Regions from separate parts of the Peribacillus sp. V2I11 genome, predicted to be linked through region 2. Evidence: riboswitches for the same ligand, from Rfam matches in the RefSeq annotation. Region 2 holds a riboswitch; the other holds the start of a gene.
The links. A riboswitch is a leader RNA that binds a small molecule or an ion and turns the genes downstream of it on or off. The one in region 2 is predicted to bind S-adenosylmethionine.

Region 1: another riboswitch for S-adenosylmethionine. It lies ahead of metK (methionine adenosyltransferase); the one in region 2 lies ahead of QFZ73_RS15550 (ABC transporter permease).

The regions. Positions count from the first base shown of each region.
Region 1 is NZ_JAUSYW010000001.1:2,957,008-2,967,948, forward strand. Features, by position in the region: gene QFZ73_RS14445 (nucleotide sugar dehydrogenase) at 1-60, shown strand, start outside; gene pckA (phosphoenolpyruvate carboxykinase (ATP)) at 476-2,065, opposite strand; SAM riboswitch class I at 2,496-2,658, shown strand; gene metK (methionine adenosyltransferase) at 2,821-4,014, shown strand; gene QFZ73_RS14460 (gamma carbonic anhydrase) at 4,341-4,859, opposite strand; gene QFZ73_RS14465 (alpha/beta hydrolase) at 5,070-5,873, shown strand; gene QFZ73_RS14470 (sodium/solute symporter) at 5,987-7,555, opposite strand; gene QFZ73_RS14475 (hypothetical protein) at 7,552-7,914, opposite strand; gene QFZ73_RS14480 (helix-turn-helix domain-containing protein) at 8,108-9,271, shown strand; gene QFZ73_RS14485 (hypothetical protein) at 9,447-9,842, opposite strand; gene mnmM (tRNA 5-(aminomethyl)-2-thiouridylate-methyltransferase MnmM) at 9,981-10,553, opposite strand; gene mnmL (tRNA modification radical SAM protein MnmL/YtqA) at 10,550-10,941, opposite strand, start outside.
Region 2 is NZ_JAUSYW010000001.1:3,187,055-3,197,995, reverse strand. Features, by position in the region: gene QFZ73_RS15555 (IS1182 family transposase) at 1-464, shown strand, start outside; SAM riboswitch class I at 1,818-1,928, shown strand; partial or broken gene QFZ73_RS15550 (ABC transporter permease) at 2,032-2,265, shown strand; gene QFZ73_RS15545 (MetQ/NlpA family ABC transporter substrate-binding protein) at 2,280-3,119, shown strand; gene QFZ73_RS15540 (serine hydrolase domain-containing protein) at 3,810-4,979, opposite strand; partial or broken gene QFZ73_RS15535 (IS110 family transposase) at 5,688-6,119, opposite strand; gene QFZ73_RS15530 (hypothetical protein) at 6,184-6,366, opposite strand; gene QFZ73_RS15525 (M1 family metallopeptidase) at 6,573-7,949, opposite strand; gene ltrA (group II intron reverse transcriptase/maturase) at 8,194-9,459, opposite strand; gene QFZ73_RS15515 (hypothetical protein) at 9,503-9,658, opposite strand; gene QFZ73_RS15510 (DinB family protein) at 10,350-10,886, opposite strand.

The DNA.
Region 1 (10,941 bases), 230 kb from region 2:
AATATATATCAATACAAAACGATGGGCATGAAAAAAGCCAGGAATAAAGCGATCATCTAAAAAATTGGACAAACATCGATAATGGAATAGGATTAAGGGGGCGCTGACTATGACAGTGCCCTTTTTGAATATCATGATCTGGCAGGAGAGGAGGGACGGAGGGCAGAAAAACAATGAAGAAAGGACCAAGCAAGAGCTTGGTCCTTTCGGTCTGTGAAAACATTCCAGTTCGTTTCGGAAATCCGCTCCCTTTCCGCCGACTGTCTGCCAAGCCTCCTCGCCGTAAGCATCTAGCGGAGTCTTGGCTAGCCAGTTATTCGGCAGGAGTGTCGCATTATCTTCAATCCATAAGGATTACAGTAAAAAAACCATGAAGGATAACCTGGTCTTGGTTTAAAATCATGTTTCGGGAAGAGACATTTCTTGTCGATAAACTGAAAGGACCAAGCAAGAGCTTGGTCCTTTTGTGTATAATTTATTGAGCTGTCGGTCCGCCAAGTTCTTCGATTTCACTTGGAACACTGCCGAATTTCTTGAAGTTTGCACGGAATTGAGCGGCAAGGGCTGTTGCTGCTTGTTTATAAGCGGCAGGATCTGCCCAAGTCTTAATAGGTTGAAGCACTTCGTCAGGAACTCCAGGAACATGAAGAGGAATATCCAAACCAAAGATTTCATCTTTGATCGTTTCGATGTTCGCTAATTCACCTTCAAGTGCCGCTTGTACCATCGCACGAGTGTAAGCAAGTTTCATACGGCTTCCAGTTCCGTATGCTCCTCCAGTCCATCCAGTGTTGACAAGGTATACCTTTGCATTGTGCTCGTCAATTTTATCACCAAGCATCTCAGCATAGCGTTGAGCGGGAAGCGGTAAGAAAGGTGAACCGAAGCAAGTGGAGAAGGTAGCTTCCGGTGAAGTTACGCCTCTTTCAGTACCAGCCAATTTACTAGTGTATCCACTTAGGAAATGGAACATTGCCTGTTCTTTCGAAAGCTTGCTGATTGGAGGCAGAACGCCTGAAGCATCAGCTGTTAAGAAAATGATTGTATTTGGGTGTCCTGCAATACTTGGGTTCACGATGTTATCGATCGCTTGCATTTGGTATGCAGCACGAGTGTTTTCAGTCAATGAACTGTCATCATAGTTCGCTTCGCGTGTATCCGGATCAACAACAACATTTTCCAGTACGGCACCGAAACGGATCGCATCGAAAATTTGTGGTTCTTTTTCACGTGAAAGATTAATCGTTTTCGCATAGCAGCCGCCTTCGATGTTGAATACACCGTTAGAAGACCAGCCGTGCTCGTCATCGCCAATCAGTTTACGACTAGTGTCTGCTGATAAAGTTGTTTTGCCTGTACCGGACAGTCCGAAGAATAAAGCGACGTCCCCTTCACGTCCTACGTTAGCAGAGCAATGCATTGGAAGGATTCCAGCCTCTGGAAGTAAGTAGTTCATGATCGAGAAGATCGATTTTTTCATTTCTCCTGCATATTCCGTTCCGCCGATCAGGATGGTACGGCGTTCAAATGAAACGATGATGAAAGTTTCGGATGTAGTTCCGTCCACTTCTGGGTCTGCTTTAAAGTTAGGTGCAGAAAGGATTGTGAATTCTGCTTCGTGACCTCTTAGTTCCTCTTCGTTTGGACGGATGAACAAAGTATGGGCGAAAAGGTTATGCCAAGCATATTCATTAACAACACGGATTGGAAGACGTGATGATTCGTCTGCACCAGCGAAACCTTTAAAAACAAAAATCTCTTCTTTTGCTTTTAGGTAGTCAACTACTTTATTATATAGTTTATTGAACACATCTTCGGAAATTGGCTGGTTTACTGAACCCCAATCAATTTTATCTTTAACTGATGCTTCTTCCACGATATATTTATCTTTAGGTGAACGACCAGTATATTTGCCAGTTTCAGCTTTTACCGCGCCGGTTGATGTTAAAACGCCTTCATTTCTGCTTAATACTTTTTCGACCAATTGAGGAACTGAAAGTTGAGTTTGCACATTATTTCCTGTTAATAATTGGTGTAACTCATTAGAAACATCTACAGAATTCATATATGAGGTACCTTCCTTTGTTTAAGTTTTTAGATTACAATTAGTATAACACATTCATTTAATTAGTCTATACTATTTCTTTTAATTTGTGATTATTTTCAGCTGGTCGCGTTAATCATTTTAATCCGGGAGGAACCGATTCAGGATTATCGCATATACTTTCATGAAGAAAAATTTATTTTAATAGGAAGTAAGTAAGCAATATATGTCCATTGGGGAAGTCAGGATTTCATTCCTTTTAGTATGCTCAATACTTTATTATTAATGGCAATTTACAACATTTCTTTTCGTATTTTGCATTGTAAACCCTTCTAGGACGTTGTATCAACATGTTTTTTTAAATAACCGCCATTCTGGGTGGAAATGTTCTTTTTAGAAAAGCATTGACAAATTCCAGCTAGATAAGATAATATCTTAAATTGTACGGATTCTCTTATCCCGAGTTGGTGGAGGGACAGGCCCTTTGAAACCCAGCAACCTGCCATATTGAACTTGACTCCAAGATCGATCGCCGAAAATAAAGCGAAGGTCTTCAAGGAATAGTGGTGATGGTGCTAACCTGAGCAAGGTAAAAAACCCTTGAACGATAAGAGTGAAAGGATAGAAGACAGAATTTTAAACCTTTCCTCATTTGCCAGGGAAGGTTTTTGTGTTTTTATAAGTAATTCTGTGTCTATAGTTGAAACTAATGAGGGAAACGAGTTCCGTAAAAAACAGGCTTATGCCTACAACATACTAACTTCCAAGGAGGAAATATGATGTCAAAGAAACGTCTATTTACTTCTGAATCTGTTACAGAGGGCCATCCGGACAAAATTTGTGATCAGATTTCAGATTCCATTTTAGATGCTATCCTTGCTAAGGATGCAAATGCACGTGTAGCGTGTGAAACTAGTGTAACAACAGGTCTTGTACTTGTTGCCGGTGAAATTACAACGTCCGCTTACGTGGATATTCCGCGTATCGTTCGTGATACGATTAAAGGAATTGGCTACACACGTGCGAAATACGGTTTCGATGCTGAAACTTGTGCCGTGTTGAGTTCCATTGATGAGCAGTCTGCCGATATCGCAGCTGGCGTCGATAAAGCATTGGAAGCTCGTGAAGGAAACATGTCAGAGGAAGAAATCGATGCAATCGGTGCAGGGGACCAAGGTCTTATGTTCGGATTTGCTTGTAATGAAACAGAAGAGCTTATGCCGCTTCCGATTTCATTGGCGCATAAACTTTCATTCCGCTTGGCTCAAGTTCGTAAAGATGAAACTCTTGCTTACTTACGCCCTGATGGTAAAACACAGGTAACTGTGGAGTATGATGAGAATAACCTTCCTGTACGTGTAGATACGATCGTTATCTCTACACAGCACGATGCAGAAATTACGCTTGAACAAATTCAAGCCGATCTAAAAGAACATGTGATCAAAGCAGTCGTTCCAGCTGAATTGATCGATGCTGAAACTAAGTACTTCATCAACCCGACTGGCCGTTTCGTAATTGGCGGACCTCAAGGGGATGCTGGTCTTACTGGACGTAAAATCATCGTTGATACTTACGGCGGATACGCTCGTCACGGCGGCGGTGCATTCTCTGGTAAGGATGCTACTAAAGTTGACCGTTCTGCTGCATACGCTGCTCGTTACGTTGCGAAAAACATCGTGGCAGCCGGCCTTGCCGACAAAGCGGAAGTTCAACTGGCATACGCAATTGGTGTGGCAGAGCCTGTATCGATCGCTATTGATACGTTCGGAACTGGTACAGTTAGCGAAGAAATCCTTGTTGACCTAGTTCGCGCTAACTTCGACCTTCGTCCAGCTGGTATCATCAAAATGCTTGACCTTCGTCGCCCAATCTACAAACAAACAGCTGCCTACGGACACTTTGGCCGTACAGATGTCGATCTTCCATGGGAACGCACGGACAAAGCAGAAACATTAAAAGCACAAGCGTAATCCATATAAAAAAGGTGTCCCGCTATTAGCGGGGCACCTTTTTTATGGATTAATTTTACCATCAGCGGGAATAATTCAAGAAATCCCAAAGAAATTCAAATTAGGTGCAATACTCGTGAATTAGGGTCGTTTACAAGTTTGTTTGGGTCAATTACTCGTAAGTTTGAGTAGTTAACTCGTGAGTTGGTGCAATACTCGTGAGTTTGTAGCAATTATTCGTAAGTTGGTGCAATACTCGAGAGTTAGAGCAGTTTACTCGTGAGTTTGTAGCAATTACTCGTGAATTTGAGTACAATACCCGTAACTTTCAGTCAATTACTCGTGAGTTACTTAATTCGTTCCACCGTTTTATAGTATTGTCCTTTTTCGGCGTATTCACGTACGATGCGTTCCATATCCTGGCGATCTTCTTCGTTGATTTCGCGAATGACTTTAGCTGGGCGTCCGAATGCCAACATGTTCGGCGGAATGACTTTACCTTGGGGAACGAGACTGCCGGCACCGATGAAGGCCCCTTCGCCGATTTCGGCTTCATCAAGTACAATCGATCCCATGCCGATCAAAGCTCCTTTACGGACTTTACAGCTATGTAAAATGACCTGATGGCCAATGGTTACTTCATCCTCGATGATCAATGGATTATTTGGGCTTTGGTGCAGGATGCTGTTATCCTGTATACTGACTTTTTTCCCGATGATGGTTGGGGATACATCACCGCGAATGACGGAATTGAACCAAATTGATGTTTCGTCGCCAATTTTGACATCGCCAGTCACGACAGCATTTTCAGCAATATAAGCGCTTTCAGCAATTTCAGGTTCTTTGCCTTTATACGGATAAATAATCATTTTCAATCATTTCCTTTCCGAAGTGAATGTTTTTATGTATTATTTTAATATACCGTATGCAAATACACTTGGCTATTTATAATAGCAATGTACAACTTGTTAGATTTCTTTTTTGTCGAAAATCACGAATATGGTTATAATTCATATATATTATTTTAACTATCATGGATCGTACACAACAAGTGAAAAGTGAAAGGGGGATTTCGAATGTGGAAATGGGAGACAGAAGGAGACGCAAAGGGCGTCATTGTCATCATTCATGGGGCAATGGAACATCACGGACGTTATAAGTGGGTAACACAAATGTGGCTTTCAGCTGGATACCATGTCGTCATGGGCGACCTTCCTGGGCAGGGTATGACAACTCGCGCCTACCGGGGACATATCGATTCCTTTGATGAGTATTTGGACGAAGTGAAAAGCTGGATAGAAGAGGCTTACGAATATTCGTTGCCGGTCTTTTTACTTGGACACAGCATGGGTGGTTTGATTTCGATACGCCTTCTTCAGGAAGAGGAATGGGACATTGCAGGGGTGATACTTTCTTCTCCATGCTTGGGCCTCGTGACGAAGCCGCGGAAGTTCCTGACAACCATCTCGCATGGTTTGAACATCGTGATGCCTAAGTTCAGGGTAGATTCCGGATTGACACCTGAAATGGCGACGAGAAGTGCGGAAATTCGTGAATCCGATAGAAACGATACATTATATATCACAAAGGTTTCGATTCGCTGGTATCGCGAGCTTGCGCAGTCGATGAAGGATGCTTTTGAAGAGATTCCCGAATTTCAGGATGTGCCGCTTTTGGTCATGCAGGGCGGAGATGACCGAATCGTGAATAAGAAGGCGGTTCGTGAGTGGTTTAATTATAACTTGGCCAGTGAAAAGCAATATAAGGAATGGCCGAAGCTTTATCATGAAATCTTCAACGAACCAGAACGTGATGATGTATTCCAATATGCGTTGAGTTTTGTTGAAAACCGTTTAAAGATATTAGGGTATGTCGTTTGACCAGAAAGCTGCTGAATTTAGGTTCAGCAGCTTTTTTTGGTTAAATGGGCCGGAGACAAACCCCTGTTTCATAATTCAGGGATTTTTTTCATTGTAAGTTAGTGTACCTTTATTTAAGCAACCTCAGACTCCTTTGCGTGAACTTTTTGCATAAACTTATTGACATCACTAGGAACCTTACCGTCTAATTTAGAAACGATATATACGGCAAGGAAGCCAATCGGAACGGTAATTAGCCCTGGAACATTGAATTGTAGGAAGTTAGGTAGTGTGTCTTTAAAGAAAATCATATACATCGATGAAGCAAGTCCAAGAAGAAGTCCGGCAATTGCCCCTTTTTCTGTCATGCCTCGCCACCATATTCCCAAGATGAAAATGGGGGTGAATGTACTTGCGGCAACAGTGAATGCAAGGGCAACAAGATGACCAATTGAAGCCTCTTTAACAAGTAATCCAAGTGCCCCGTATAACATACCAAGAATGAGAATAGCTACTTTACCAGCAATAACACGTTGCTTTTGAGTAATGTCTTTCTTGAAAAACGTGGCATATACATCATGAGCAAGTGCTCCAGAGCTTGCGATGAACAGACCTGACAAATTTGAGAAAATGGCGGCAAAGGCACCAGCGATAACAAGACCTAGCATCCATTCGCCACCTAGTGCTTGAGCTGTAGATGGAACAACCATGTTGTTCCCACCCGTAATAAGGTTACTCATAACTTGTGAAGAAGCCTCACCTTTGATGAAGATTGCGCGACCAACTACTCCAAGATAAACAGCGAATAAGAAGAATACGCTGGCAATACCGATCGCCATTAATGCAGAACGTCTAGCTGCTTTTGCACTAGGGTTTGTATAGAAACGTAATAATAGATGAGGGAGACCAATTGTACCAAGGGAAAGACCGATCGTCATCGAAATTGTTTGCCAGAATGTGGGGAAGTAGTTACCTGTTCCGGACCAGGAATCACCATCGACAACAAAATCTTTGCCATCAATTGTGTATTGAGCGGTGTTCATAATTGAACCAGTAAAATCATTTATATTCGCTAAAATGGTATGGTAATGAAATCCGGCATAAACAGCAGCAATAGTCATTGCGATAAATGCAGCAAGACGGATCCATAGTTCAAGGGCTTGGTTCACCGTGGTTCCTTTCATGCCACCGACTCCAACATAGAACACCATAATGGTACAAGTGAAAATAATTCCAAATTCATAACTTGTTCCAAAGAACATACTTAATATTTGTGCTGCACCAAGTAACTGAGGTGCTGCATAAAATCCTGAAATTGCCAAGACGACAACAACAGCTGTCAGTCGGGCACGTTGACTATGGAAGCGATAGGCGAGGAAGTCGGCCACTGTAAAAGCACCGAATCGGCGTAGTGGACCAGCCACGAAAATGGCAAGCAAAGTTAAACCGATGGAGAAACAAAACGCATAATAGGCTCCGTCATATCCTAATTGGAAAGTTAGGCCGGCGATTCCAAGGAAAGTGGCTGCACTTAAATAGTCTCCACCAATTGCTGACCCGTTCGTAAACCAACCGAAGCTACGTCCTCCAACAAAGAAATCACTTGCGTTTGAATTTCGTTTTGCTAAATATGTTATATAGACAATTGTTCCCATCAATATAATTGTCAGTAACATTTTTGGCTCTAGTAGAGTTTTAATCAATTAATGTTCCTCCTCTCAGTACGGCCAGCATTCTTATACTCGTACTTTTTAAGTCGCTTCTCATAAAGTGAGGTGTGAACATAGGCAATAATGAAAGCTAATGCCATCGCAATGACACTAGTGAAAAACCATGAATACGTCATGCCACCAAAAAATTTAGAAAAGAAAATTTCAGGCATATACCAATTTAAAATCGGAATGGAAAAGATAAAGATGTAGTAACAAATCGTTAGTTTAAAACCTGTTCCAAATTCTTGTTTCATGACTCTGCTTGTTTCGGCATCAAGTGGAGCTAAATCTTTAATGTCCACTTTTTCTGCTGCCACGTATTCGTAATCGTCATTGAACTCACTAGCCATCTTCTTACAACTCCTTTCGTTATTTTTTATTGTACTTGAAAATCAAACGAGGTACCTTTCGAAATTTTGTTTGATTTTTACATAATTATGCTCAGTATCCAGGGGGAAATAGTATAATGGTTAATAAATAGAATTTTCTGTCAAAATAGGGGGGAACATGGCGTATTGTGTAAAATTATTAGTGAACGATTCGATGGAAAAAGAAAAAATTGTAACTTGGCTAGCGCATCCTTTTTTTGAAAAACTAATTCTCCGAGATGACTTAGAGACATTCTGTAACGATGAAATGATTATAATAATGGAAATCAATACGCCATTTGATTGGTTAAAGGTAAGAAGATTGCTCAAAAAGCATTCAAATTTACTCTTGTTTCCATTGATTGACGCCTCGATGATACAAACGGCCCCTATTGCGATTGAACTTCAGCTACCATCGTTATTCATCAAACCTATTAGTAAGCATTTATTTTATCGGAATATAAAAAAAGTACTGGGTTCATCTAATAGGAACATGGTTACATTTGAACAGGAAGAAGATTATCCAATCGATGAACTGTTTTTACAGAGTATTCTTAGAGAAGAAGTAGCTCTTGAGCAGATGAAAACCTTTTTAATAAAAGGGATGATCCCGAATGTGGTGTACTTCATTCAAGGTTTGGTGCTTTCGCCAAAGAGGGAGGAGAACGAGGGGTGGCAGGCTTCGAGCGTAATTCAAAGAAAGCTAATGAAAGCGTTTGCCACTATTGAACATGATGTCTACTTTCTTCCCTTTAGGAAGCATTTATTGTTTACGCTGAAAATTCCTAAAGGTATCTCTGCTCCGTGTTATTGGGAGGAAGGAGAAAAGACAATCGTTGAACTGATAGATCACTTGAAGCATCAATATGGCATTCAATTATATATAGGTGTGGGCTCTATCCATCGAGAGTTATCAGGTTTAAAAAAGTCTTATCAAGAAGCAAGAACGGCTCGGAGGAGTCCGCCCAGACATCGATTATCCCTACGCTATTTCGATGAAATTCCAACGAATCTATCTGTACAAACGAGCATAGATTATATTACTGAACACTTCGCGGAAAACTTGACGATTCAACAAGCGGCAAATGAAGTTAATTTTAGTCCAACATATTTTAGTAGAATATTTAAAAAAGAAACTGGTCATGGCTTCGTTTCCTATTTAACATTTGTGCGTATCCAAAAGGCAGTATGGCTCTTGCGGCACACCGATCAAACGATAGAAAAAATTGCTTTTGAACAAGGTTTTAATACGCCCAACTATTTCAGTACAATTTTTAAAAAGGTAGTGGGGCTTTCACCAAGTGAGTATCGAACAACGAGAGAGATAATATTCATATGAAGCATGTTAATGTAGTTGGTAAATATTATAAAATATGGATTGCACAAGCGATTCAAGAAAGATAATGATATCCACTTGGTGAAAAAGCAACAGAGACTTCCTAATGAAGGGAGTCTCTGTTATTTTTGTTTTCTAATGTGCTGCTGGTGATTTTGAGCAGCTTTGTTTGAATAGATCAGCCTGCGTTTTTAAGCAATTCGTTCGACTTGATGACCGGTGCCCAGAAAGTAACCGGGTACATAAACTGGTTCAAATGTGTAAGTTCTTTTTTATTGGATAATGCAGTGGATAGAAGATAAATGGATTTGAAGGTTAGGTCATTGGCGAATAGGTCCAAAAGCGTCGCTTTCATATTCATGATCGCTTCATGGTTTTGTGTGGAAATCATTAAATCGAGCTGTGGCAGGAACTTATCAAAATGTTGATCGAATTGTTTGAGGTCCTCCATGGTTTTTTGTTTTTCTGTCAACGAGTTAAGCGAGCTGACAAATTCCCCGTATTGTTCACTTGAATCCCTTTTGATTTTTTCAGTCAAGATATCCGTCAGTAATGAAGTAGGCAAATGTTCCATTTTCTGCACCCTCTTATCTATTTGCTATTAATTATAATCATTATAGACGCAAAATTCAAAAAGTTATGATTGGTAATTCTGCTGCATGTGAGTGTGGATTGAAAAAACACCGTTCGTATAGAACGGTGTCAAAAGTCATCATCTCTTTTCGATCGCGACAATGAATGGTGGATTGTTTGCTTGGTTGATGAACCCGTATTTCAGGATATGGGCTTTCTGTTGAGGGAAGTTCTGTACATAATCCATCAATGCATCCCGTTCTGCCGATCCCCCTGGATGACCATGGTAAATGACGAGGATGATGATGCCTTCAGGCGCCAGCAGTTCGAACAGCTGTTCAATGGCTGATATCGTCGTATCGGCTTGGGTGATAATTGATTTGTCTCCGCCAGGAAGGTAGCCTAGGTTGAAAATGGCACCCGTGATCTTTCCGGAATGCTCTTTCCTGATGTATTTGCTTAAATGTTCATGCCCATCGTGAATGAGGGTGCAACACTCTTGTAAATTCTCGGCGTTCAGTTTCGCCGTTGTGGTTTGGATCGCTTCTTTCTGAATATCAAAACTATAGACATGTCCGTTTACACCTGTAAGTCCTGCAAGAAAGACCGTATCAAAGCCGTTGCCCATCGTGCCATCTATGGTTATATCCCCGGGGTGGACCGCTTTTTCCAGCAGAATCCTGGCGAATGGCAAAATTCGATCAAGCTTCATGATTGTACCTCCATGTGATGATTTTTCCCCTGCCAGCTGTTGCGGCGTTTCAATTCGGCGTCAATGGCATTCAAGACATCCCATTTATTGACGCTCCACATTGGACCGATCATCAAATCGATCGGACCGTCACCCGTAATGCGGTGAACGATCATTTCTGGAGGGATTATTTCCAGCTGGTCACATACCAGGCTGACATAATCGTCACGGTCAAGAAACTCGAGCAGGCCTTTTTCATATTGTTTGACCATCGGTGTCCCTTTTAATAAATGAAGTAAATGGATCTTTATCCCCTGAACATCGAGTTTGGCGACTTCACGGGCAGTTTCCATCATCATGTCGTAATCTTCCTGAGGAAGGCCATTGATGATATGGGAGCACACGCGGA
Region 2 (10,941 bases):
CACGTCCTCGCACCAAAGAAGGATTTTTCCGCAAACAGGACTATGTATACGATGAACATTTTGATTGTTACCTTTGCCCTTCGGGCGAAACTTTAAAGTACTCAACAACAAATAAAGAGGGCTATCGCGAGTACAAATCGCCAAAACAAATTTGTACAACATGCTCATTTTTATCTCGGTGTACAGAAAGCAAAGACTGTCAAAAAGTGGTGACACGGCATATCTGGCAAACACATGTGGAAGAAGCAGATCATCTGCGTCATCATCAAGATGTAAAACCTATATATGCAAAACGTAAAGAAACGATTGAGCGTGTATTCGCAGATGCAAAAGAAAAGCATGGTATGCGTTGGACTACTTTAAGGGGACTTAAAAAATTGTCGATGCAGGCGATGCTTACTTTCGCTGCCATTAATTTAAAGAAGACGGCCAATTGGACATGGCGAGGTCCAAAAATGGCCTAACATAGTGGGCTCGTAGAGCCCCAATCTCTTAACTTTAGGCGAAAATTCAAAGGGAATTTCAAAAGGGGTTCAGAATTTTTTAATTTCGAACCCCTTTTGTCTACAAACTGAAAGCATTCAATATAGAATGCTTTTTAATTTTCTTGTTCAACTATCCTCCCCCTCTATAAAAATAAGCTGCCTTAAAGACAGCTCTGATCTTCAGCTGACGCCCCCGTTAACTTAAGACCATTCCTTCACAAACTCTTTTTCAACTTAGTAACGATTTACGAAACATTCATTAGAAATATACTTATTAATAAGATTGCCTAATAGGACGGATACGATAAAGGCAGGGAATTTAGTAAATTTGTACAAGCATGTTTTTCTTTTTCTCATATATATAGTAGAAAAAGGAGTGATAAATATGAAATTTTGTCAAAATATATTATGCCGTCATAATCCATTCTGCGGTCATAATCCATTCAGTTGCCATAAGTCATCCAGCTGCGATAAGTCATTCTGCTGCGATAAAGGAAAGGACAAGGGGCATAAACGAAAAACATTATCGTCAATCGGACAAGCATGTCAGACTCGAGGAGAAATAAGTGAGTTTTTAAGAACTTCTATCCTAGGTTCACTCATTAGATTTACTACAACCGCTGAACCATTTACACCTATATTTGCAGAGTTACGAAGTTTTGATGCTGTTACCGGACAAGTGATAGTTAATGACAGGGTAATGGGTAATCTTACTATTAACATCTCATCTATTTGTTCCGTTACAACTGTTTGTTCCGCTACACCGCAACGGATATTTAATGCTTAATAAGACTTTATAGTGGATTGAGAAAAAAATAAAAAACTTCCTAAATGGAGATGGGGGTCAGGAAGTTTTAAATTTCTACAAATCCTGGAATCCTTTCATATTCTTCTCCATTCCAAGTAGGATAAAAAAGACAATTAATTTAATTAATTGTCTTTTTGCTCTGTTGTTACTGTCATAAATGCACGGCCCCTTATATTTCGCGTGGGATCTCTACTGATAAATGGGAACAGTTAATGCTTTATTTTATTTAAAATATTTACTGAAACTAATTCACCTTTCTTAGAAAAACCATCTACTATAGTTCCATAAAACAAAAGATCTTATACGCTTGTCCGTTAGAATCAAGCATGTCGATGATTTAATTGAGGACCTGGAACAAGCAATCGCAAAGGCTACAGGAATAAAACATTTAATGAAATCATCCGTCAATTCACATTAATTGAACAATTTTGTGATTGACACTTCCATTTGGTCATGATAAGATCACTCTCGTACTATATTCACTCTGAATTTAAATTATTTCGTTTAATTGAATATAATGTTTACTCTTATCAAGAGAGGTGGAGGGACTGTGCCCTGTGAAGCCCGGCAACCGTCAGTTAATTAACTGAAATGGTGCCAATTCCTGCAAAGCAATGTGCTTTGGAAGATGAGAGAAAGGATTGTTTAACCAACCTTTCTACTCATGTGTAGAAAGGTTTTTTTGAGGAGAAAAAACTTTCCTTTCCCCTGTATACTTCGGACAAACTAACCTACTAAGAGCTGCGCCCAGCATTAATTTCAGGTCTTACAGTTACAACAATCGCTCTAGTTGGTTATACAGCTATTTCTGGGGTAATTGGTGCAGATGGTTTAGGTAATTTGTTATATCTTGAAGGGTTTCAGCGCAATAATAACGATATAACATTGGTAGCAACTGTATTAATTTTAGTCATTGCTTTTTTCATCCAATTTATAGGTGATATATTTACAACAAAAATAGATAAACGATAAGGGAGAAATGAATTATGAAAAAGTGGATATCAACTTTAGCAGTTTCCTCAGCATTAGTATTAGGTTTAGCAGCTTGCGGTACGTCTAACGGCGGATCAGATTCTTCAGACAAAGAAAAGAAAATCCTTGTGGGTGCATCAAACATTCCGCATGCTGAAATTTTAGAAGAGGCAAAGCCATTATTAAAGGAAAAGGGAATTGATTTAGAAATTAAAACATTCCAAGATTATATTATACCGAACACAGCGTTAGCTGATGAAGAGATTGATGCAAATTATTTCCAACACGTTCCATATCTTAAATCAGTGTTAAAAGAGAATCCAGACTATGACTTTGTAAATGCGGGTGCTATTCATATTGAGCCAATCGGTATTTACTCAAAAAAGTATGATAGCTTAAAAGATCTTCCAAAAAACGGTACAGTTATTATGCGTAATGCTGTAGCTGAACAAGGACGTATTCTATCTATTTTTGAAAAAGAAGGCGTTATTAAGCTAAAAGAAGGCCTCAATAAAACAGAAGCTACTATTAATGATATTGTAGATAATCCTAAAAACTTAACTTTTAATGCAGATATAGAAGGTGGCCTATTACCTCAAATTTATAATAACAACGAAGGTGATGCGGTTGTTATTAATGCTAACTATGCGTTAGATGCAGGGTTAGATCCGCTTAAAGATCCAATCGCTCTTGAATCGGGTGAAGATAATCCATATGGAAACATTATCACTGTACGTAAGGGTGATGAAAATAAAGAGACAGTAAAAGCGTTAGTAGAAGTACTTCACTCTAAAGAAATACAAGACTTCATTACTGAAAAATATAAAGGTGCAGTCATACCTGTATCTAAATAAAAAAACCACCCTTTCATGAACTATATCCCGAATAATGGACATTTCGAAAAAGGTCCCTTATTCGGGGTTTTTCTATGTCTATACACTAGAAAAGCAAAAAATTGGTTTACATAAAAGCAGCTTATTGGAAGCTACCAAAAAACTTAACGCGTAAATACTTAACTAAACTCAAAGCATAGAACCCATCTTTGAAGATGGGCTCTATGCTTTGTAAAAATGTCCTTTTACGAACGGTAGCAGCTATACCGCCCATTTCGGAAATTTTATACACTAAGAGAATTCCAACCTAAAAAGTCGATTTCCTTTACGTTAAGGAATCGACTTTTTTTACTTTTTCTAAACAACTAACGCACCCGTTAGTTTAAGTACAATCTTTCACAAATTGATATCTATCCTTGGAATTTAATACAACAAAAAGGTTCTAGAACCAAAGCCTTTTTTGTTTAATTTACCTTTTAAATCCACCTTCTGAATGAATAATCTAACCTGTAATCCAATCTACTTCATCGCTCATTAGAAATTTAATAGTTTTTGCAACATTTTAATGCATTAACCGTTATTTAAGAAGGAGTTAACTTTTTCTTGCTTAATAGCTAACTGTTTTTAAAAGTAAATTGGGGCTTTTGAACCAGAAAGATATATTTTTAACTATAAAAACTATGACAAAATTTTTCCGTTTTTCCTTTTTGCCTACTTGCTAAATTCAGCAAGTAAAATATTTTTAAAAGGATTAGGACTGTTATCTCTACCCAAACTGTTCAAACTGACGACCAACGTATGCTTGCCTCCAAGTGTACCTCCAGCAATAGTAGAAAACCCTAGAATGCCACCTGTGTGTCCCCATATCGAGACACCATTTGGAAGCTTAGTTTCAAAGATTCCAAGACCATATCCATCAATTCCTGCTCTTCCTGTAGGAACTGTAGTAAGCATTTGTTTTAGTTGCTGTTCCTTCAGTAATTTGCCACGGAGCAAGGAAGAGAAGAATTTATTTAAGTCGTCAGCAGTAGAAATCATATCTCCAGCCGAGCTACCTGCACTTGGGTTATAATAAGTAACGTCTTTTATCTCACTTGCTTCGTCTGGTTGGGAATATCCCCGAGCATGCTTGGTGCCTGGAATAACGCTTGAATTGCCAGGTAGGAATGTATCCGACAATTCTAGCGGTTCAATAATCCGATTTTCAATCTCTTCCGCGTAGCTGTTTCCGGTTACTTTTTCAATAAGAATACCCAGTAATACGTATCCTGTGTTTGAATAAGACCAGCCCTTTCCTGGGACAAAGTCTGGGGGCAGAGAAATCCCCATCTTCACTAGTTCTTCAGCCGTATACGATTTTTTTGTATCCATAAAATCAGCGTCTTTTGACCTTGAGTATTCAGCGATACCACTTGTATGGTTCAATATCTGCCGGATGGTAATCTGTTTACCATTATATCCGTTTCCTTGAATGACACCAGGCAACCATTTTTCGATGGAGTCGTCTAGATTCAAGCGGTTCTCTCCAGCTAATTGAAGTACAACCGTTGCGGTGAACGTCTTCGTCACGCTGCCAATGCGAAAGCGAAAATCTGTTTTCATTGGTTTCTTGGTGCTCAGATTCGCTACCCCAGCGGCATAACCCCACGTTTTTCCATCCTCGGAAGTTTTAGCAAGTATCCCCGGGAATCCAAGTTGCAATGTATCCCGCATTGCTTGCTTGACGGAATTATGATCTCGTTGAGTGCTTGTTTGTAACGAACTAGATACATTATGAGTGGGCTCTACTTTTGCAATTGAGGTTGGCGATGTGTATAGCAGGGAACTTCCAGTTATTAATAGGGCCAGACTTGCAAATGTAATTTGACTACGTTTTTTCATAAGGCATTCCTCTCCTCTATTAATATTGTATAGGTGGTTGCTTGTTGTTCCATATTAATCACACAGCTATACTTTGCATAAAATGACTATCCTCGTCTTCGTCTGCTTCGTCTTGATACTCATCATTCTCATATTTATTTTCAATGTGCTTTTTTATAAGGAATTGTTCCATTTCTTCTACATATGATTTAAAGTTATCTCATTTTACCATAAAAACCCAATAATTAGATTTAAATATCATTTTTCTATTCTCATGGTTTAGTATTTATTGCACAGTTCGAATACAATATGCTTGATGAACTCCCTCAGTTTAATATGATTTTCTCACAAATACTCGCTTATTCGCAGGATTTCATCACCATTGAATATAAGTTCACGGTTAAATGGAGTGATTTCAGGACATGAAGATTTTGTGAAGGCATAGTGAAATAAAGGAGTTGTACAACTCTCCATATTTTACCATATAATGCACATTCTCCACGCCGCCCCTGGAAGCTTTCCCTCTCATTCCTTCGTCATGCCTATCCAAGGGGTGGAGGCCAGTTATGCTATCCTGATGGGTCGGTGCCCTTTTGTTCAAGAAATCTGGCACTCCGTACATATTTGAAATCCTATGAATAAGCCAACATTCGTAAAAAGAAAAAGTCTATGAAAATTAGTTTTTGAAGGTTCCCTTCGAGAACCCTATTAAAAAATCCCCCTTTAAAACTACGCAACCAGTTCAGTTATAGGTTGAACTTTATCTGCACAATAAGACTCGTTTCTGCGTGCTATTCCAACAAATATCCTGGCTAGCTTACCTACCAATTTCATAATCGATTTCATTTTCTTCATTTTTTTCACCTTAACATTATGGGTGTGAATGGCTCGAAATTCCGTGTTATCCATCACAAGGCTCATGGTAGCTAAGTAAAGGAAACGCCTTAGCCTGGACCGCCCTCGCTTAGAAATGACAATTTGGCCTTTCCACTTTCCAGAGCTTGCTTCAGCCAGATGCAACCCAGCGTGCCGAAGTAAAGAATTACCGTGTGAAAAACCACTTAAATCTCCTGCTTCACCTAATATTCCGGCTAAAGAAATTTCACTAATTCCCTTAATGGCAAGAAGCTTCTTGGCAAAAGGTATTTGTTTTAATACATCCTTATTTCAAATCCTTTAGTGCCAAATTTCGTAGCTAATGCACCCGTTAGCTTAAAAATCCAATTTATTTATCATTATCTAAATCATCATCAAGAAAAGACTTTTTATCTTCTTTAATTCCATACTTATTTTCAATAAATTGACCAATTATTGAACTGTTTATTCCTTTCCTTACTGCTGTTTCGATAACTATATATAGAATAAATAATCCAATAATGGCGGAAAAAATTGAAAGTATAATACCCATAATTTTAGCTCTCCTAATAAAATTCATTAATTTAATGTTACCATAAATTAGTAACATTGGTTGGGCTTTTAACATAGCTCTTCTTCAAGTAACCCGCCCCGATAGTTCCATAAAGAAAAAGCTACCTTAAAGACAGCTCTGATCTTCAGCTAAAGCACCCGTTATTTCATTAAGAAAAGAAAATAAATGAGATATATTAAATGACTTTAGTTTAAATTCCCGTTGTTATTCTCTAATAAAATCCAATCTTTAAAATAAACGTCATCTTTTAAGTTCAAATAGTATTTTAAAAATCTCACAAATTCTTGAGTATCTACTTCTTTATATTGATAATGATCATAATAATTTTCGAGAAAATCTTCTGCTTTTAATTCCCCACCATTTTTCCGAAAAACTTTCCAGAGCATTGAGGCAGATTTTCCATAAATATAATTACTCTGTTCGTTAGAAGAGTATTTATCTAATGGTAAGTTTACAGGTAAAGTAAATTCCCTAAAGAGCTCTTCATCAAAGGAAATATCATTACCTTGATTTGCATAAAACAACAAAGTAGCGAGCGTTGTTATACCTTCATCCAGCCAGGCATCGTGATAAGGATCATTACTTATAACCCCATAAAACCATTGATGAGCAATTTCGTGAACGACTGTACGCTTCAGATGTTCAGGACTTTCAAGACGATTATAAATAGAACCAGCTGTTACTACACCTGGATATTCCATTCCTAATTCATCTAAAATAATATCCAGTTGCTTATGAGGATAAGGTCCAATAGTATCTTGAAAGTAATTCATTGCTTCACTAGCAATCTCACTTATTTCTTTATGTAATTCTTTCTTTTCATCAACCCTAAATACTCTTATTGTAATGTCACCTGTCTTCTTTTGTATCACATTCGGCTCCTTCAATAATGAAATATAAAAATCTTTTAAGTTTTCCCCTTCTAAAACGCCTGTACGTTCACTTGGATACCTATCATTATCGCTTGATGAAATTATGGTTAAATCTTTTGGCAATTTGTATTGTATTTTGAAATCACTAAATGCAGTATGATAGGTCTCACCTTTAAACCGATACGCTTCCTTATTCCATTTATGGTTTCTATATGTGGCAATCATAGGATACCATTGTGCTAAAAAATAATTATTTTCATTTTTGGTAAATCTTAAACCCTTCTCTGGAAGAGTGAATTCATACTTAATGTCCACAACTACATTTTGATTTGGTTCTAATTTTTCATTTAAAGGAACTGTTAACGTATCCTTTTCAAGATTGAACTTTACTGTTTTTCCATCAAGATTGATGCTTTCGACTTTAACATTAGATGGTTTTTCTAAGTATGAATTAGTTTCGGTAAACATATTTGGAATAAAGTAAAACATTAACTGTTCCCATTTATCAGTAGAGATATTTTTAATAGAAGTAGTTGAATGGATTTTAAAATTCCCTTCAACATCCATTTCCATATTAATATCGTACTCAGATTCGCTACCTGGAGATAATCCGTTTGGTGAAAACCCTTCCTTATCCTGTTTAAGCGTTGAAGGGCTTGGAAATTTCACATTTTCAGTTTCATATACCATCCATATAGAACCAGTTGCAATTAATAGTAGGCTTATAATAATTAATTTTTTAATCTCTTCACCTCATTTCATTTCGATTTTTAACTACGTAAAGAAAGTACTTCTTCGAAAAAATGTAAAATCCTTCTATTTTCCTTATTCAACTAAACTGCCCCGATAGTTGCATAAAATCGAGTAGGAGGAGGCGCCTAGCCTCCGACCTCTCACACCACCGTACATACCGTTCGGTATACGGCGGTTCAGTTTAAGTCTGACGTAGTTTTGTATATCGTTCATATAGATTTACTAACCCATGATGGAGCCAATAAACATTATTAAGGGTTTTATCTAGAATAGGACTATGCGCTATGCGCCAATAGCCTTTTCTGCTATTTCCCCATTCATAGGCTTTTCCAAATGGGACGCCTAATCCTTTGAGTTTCCTCACCCTCGTTCTTGGCAATTTCCATTGCTTCCATAGGCACATCCTGAGTCTTCTTCGAATCCATGAATCTAAATTCTTCAATACGTTCGGAGTATCAATGAGGGCGAAATACCCCATCCAACCTCTAAGGTATTGCTTTAACTTATTTATTCGGAGTTTCATGGGTATCGGTAATTTTCTCGAGGACATTTCCCTGATTCGTTTCTTTACTCTCTTCACCGTTTGTTTAGCCAGTAGAACCTTCGGGTTCTTCTTTGACTTCGTGAAACTAAAACCGAGAAACGTTCTGTTCCAAGGGCGATCATACTTCGACTTCTCGTAGTTGACCTTTAGCTTCAGTTTATTTTCAATGAAGCTTGAGATATTTCCCATTGCACGTTTGGCGGCTTTTCGTGTCTTCACAAAGATAGTACTGTCATCCGCATACCTTACGAATCGAAGATTGCGTTTCTCTAGTTCTTTATCTAAGTCGTCTAACATGATATTAGATAATAAAGGACTTAACGGACCTCCTTGCGGAGTTCCCTCCTCACTTTTATGAAAAAGTCCGCCTATCATAATGCCTGCTTGAAGGAATTTTCGAATCAGTTTGAGAACTCGTTTATCTTCAATTTCCCGCTCTAACATTCCCATGAGCTTGTCATGATTCACTTTATCGAAGAAGAACTTCTCCAAGTCCATATCCACTACCCATGTATAACCTTCGGTTATATAGGACTTTGCCTTTCGAACCGCCTGGTGCCCTTGTTTGTTAGGGCGAAATCCATAGCTATTCTCCGAAAAGGATGAGTCATATATCTTGGTCAATATTTGGGCAATGGCTTGTTGAATGAAACGGTCTAGAACGGTTGGAATACCCAATAGCCGAACTCCGCCGTTTGGTTTCGGGATTTCGATACGACGGACGGGCTGCGGTTGATAGGTACCCTGTAAAAGGGCAGTTTTCATGTTGTACCATTCGGTTACGAGGTGCGGTCTCAGGTTTTGAACCGGCATTCCATCTACACCATGGCTTCCCTTATTTCTTTCTACACGCTTCAATGCCTGTATTAAGTTTTCCCTCTCTAGTATCTGTTCCATTAACATCGTTGATATCCTTTCTACGTGGATAAATGGTCTATTTGTGCCTTTATCTGCTCCGCCCTTTTGAAGTTCCCCGTGTATTCACCACTTCTTCCTTCAAATAAGTTCCGTTAGGAATTGTTTGCTTCTTCGCAGATAACGAACGCCTAGTATTCATCCTCCTTAATCTGTTCGGTCCTTCCTTATCTTCTCGAGTAGACAAGTACTATGACCTCTGCTGACTTCTGATGATTCAGCTGTCCATCACTGGACAGGTTACCAAGTGTACTTGGCTGTCATCAGACCTCCCCGGGTAAGAGTGCAATCTTTCCCTCCATCTATCTGCTTCATTTACTCTGTACCACCTTCGGCAGTAAGGACTTTGTTTTGTTTCGCAAACTCATCCAATGATACCTAGCCTTATATGAAGTTCGTGTTCCTCAGACCGGAGGTTTGCCGCTTGCTTCCTTCAGATTCCACGTCACCGTGGACACCCTTGCATTAAGCTAACCACTACTACTGCCTTCATGGTTCGGGACTTTCACCCTATAGATTGCACCCATGCCGGGCGCACGAAAAGAGCTGCCTTAAAGAAGCTCCGATTTTCAGCTAACGCACCCGTTAGTTCTATAATGGGTAGCGTCAGGAAAATGCGGATACAACGTTAAGGAAATTTCGATATTAAAAAGCCCAATTTCTCAGCATTAAAATTGAGAAATTGGGCTTTTTTCGTTACTCCATTAAAGCGCCCTTTAACGGAACAATTCTATTCTTCATTCAACAGTTTCATAATCAACCTTCGTTGTAGACTGCTTATTGGTTTAACTTGAATGGCACCCTCTTAGCTCTTTAAACTCCCTCAACTGGGCTCCTGCTGATATTCCGACAGTCAATAACTGCTTCAACAATAAAGATTACTTACTTACTTTTAAAAGAAACTGATCGATACGTTCTTTTTGCCGTAAGTGGTGCCGGAAATGCATTTCGATTAGCTGAAAATATTCCTCTGCATTTAAATATCCCATTCTTCGGTGCTGAACTTTATGGCTGGCCGGAATGTCAGAGAGCTTTCTCTCTATCTCTTGCATTTTCTCAATGATTTGAAGCAGTCCTTCCTTTACTTCTTCTTTTCCTGTAGGATTTGGCGGTGTGAAATCTGGTGTATCCGGACCTTTTAACCTGATTGGAGGAAACGTTCCTTCTTTGAAAATCGATTCGCCTATTTCTGTTTTTTCACCGTCATCGGAAGAAGTAGTGCCATTTACACATTGCTTAATGGCTTTCAAATGAAGAAGAAGGGTGACCTTTATTAAATGATTGTACATTTGTCCTAATGACCATTCATCCTCAGAAGGCTTCCTTGTAAACTCATCTAACGAATATTTACTTAACTCTTCAATATAGTATGTAGCCACCTGTTCGAATCGCTTCAATATCTCTTTTGTATCCAATAGATCTCCCACTTTCTTTATAATTTTCTTTCTCCTTAATGTTGAGCAGTACGTC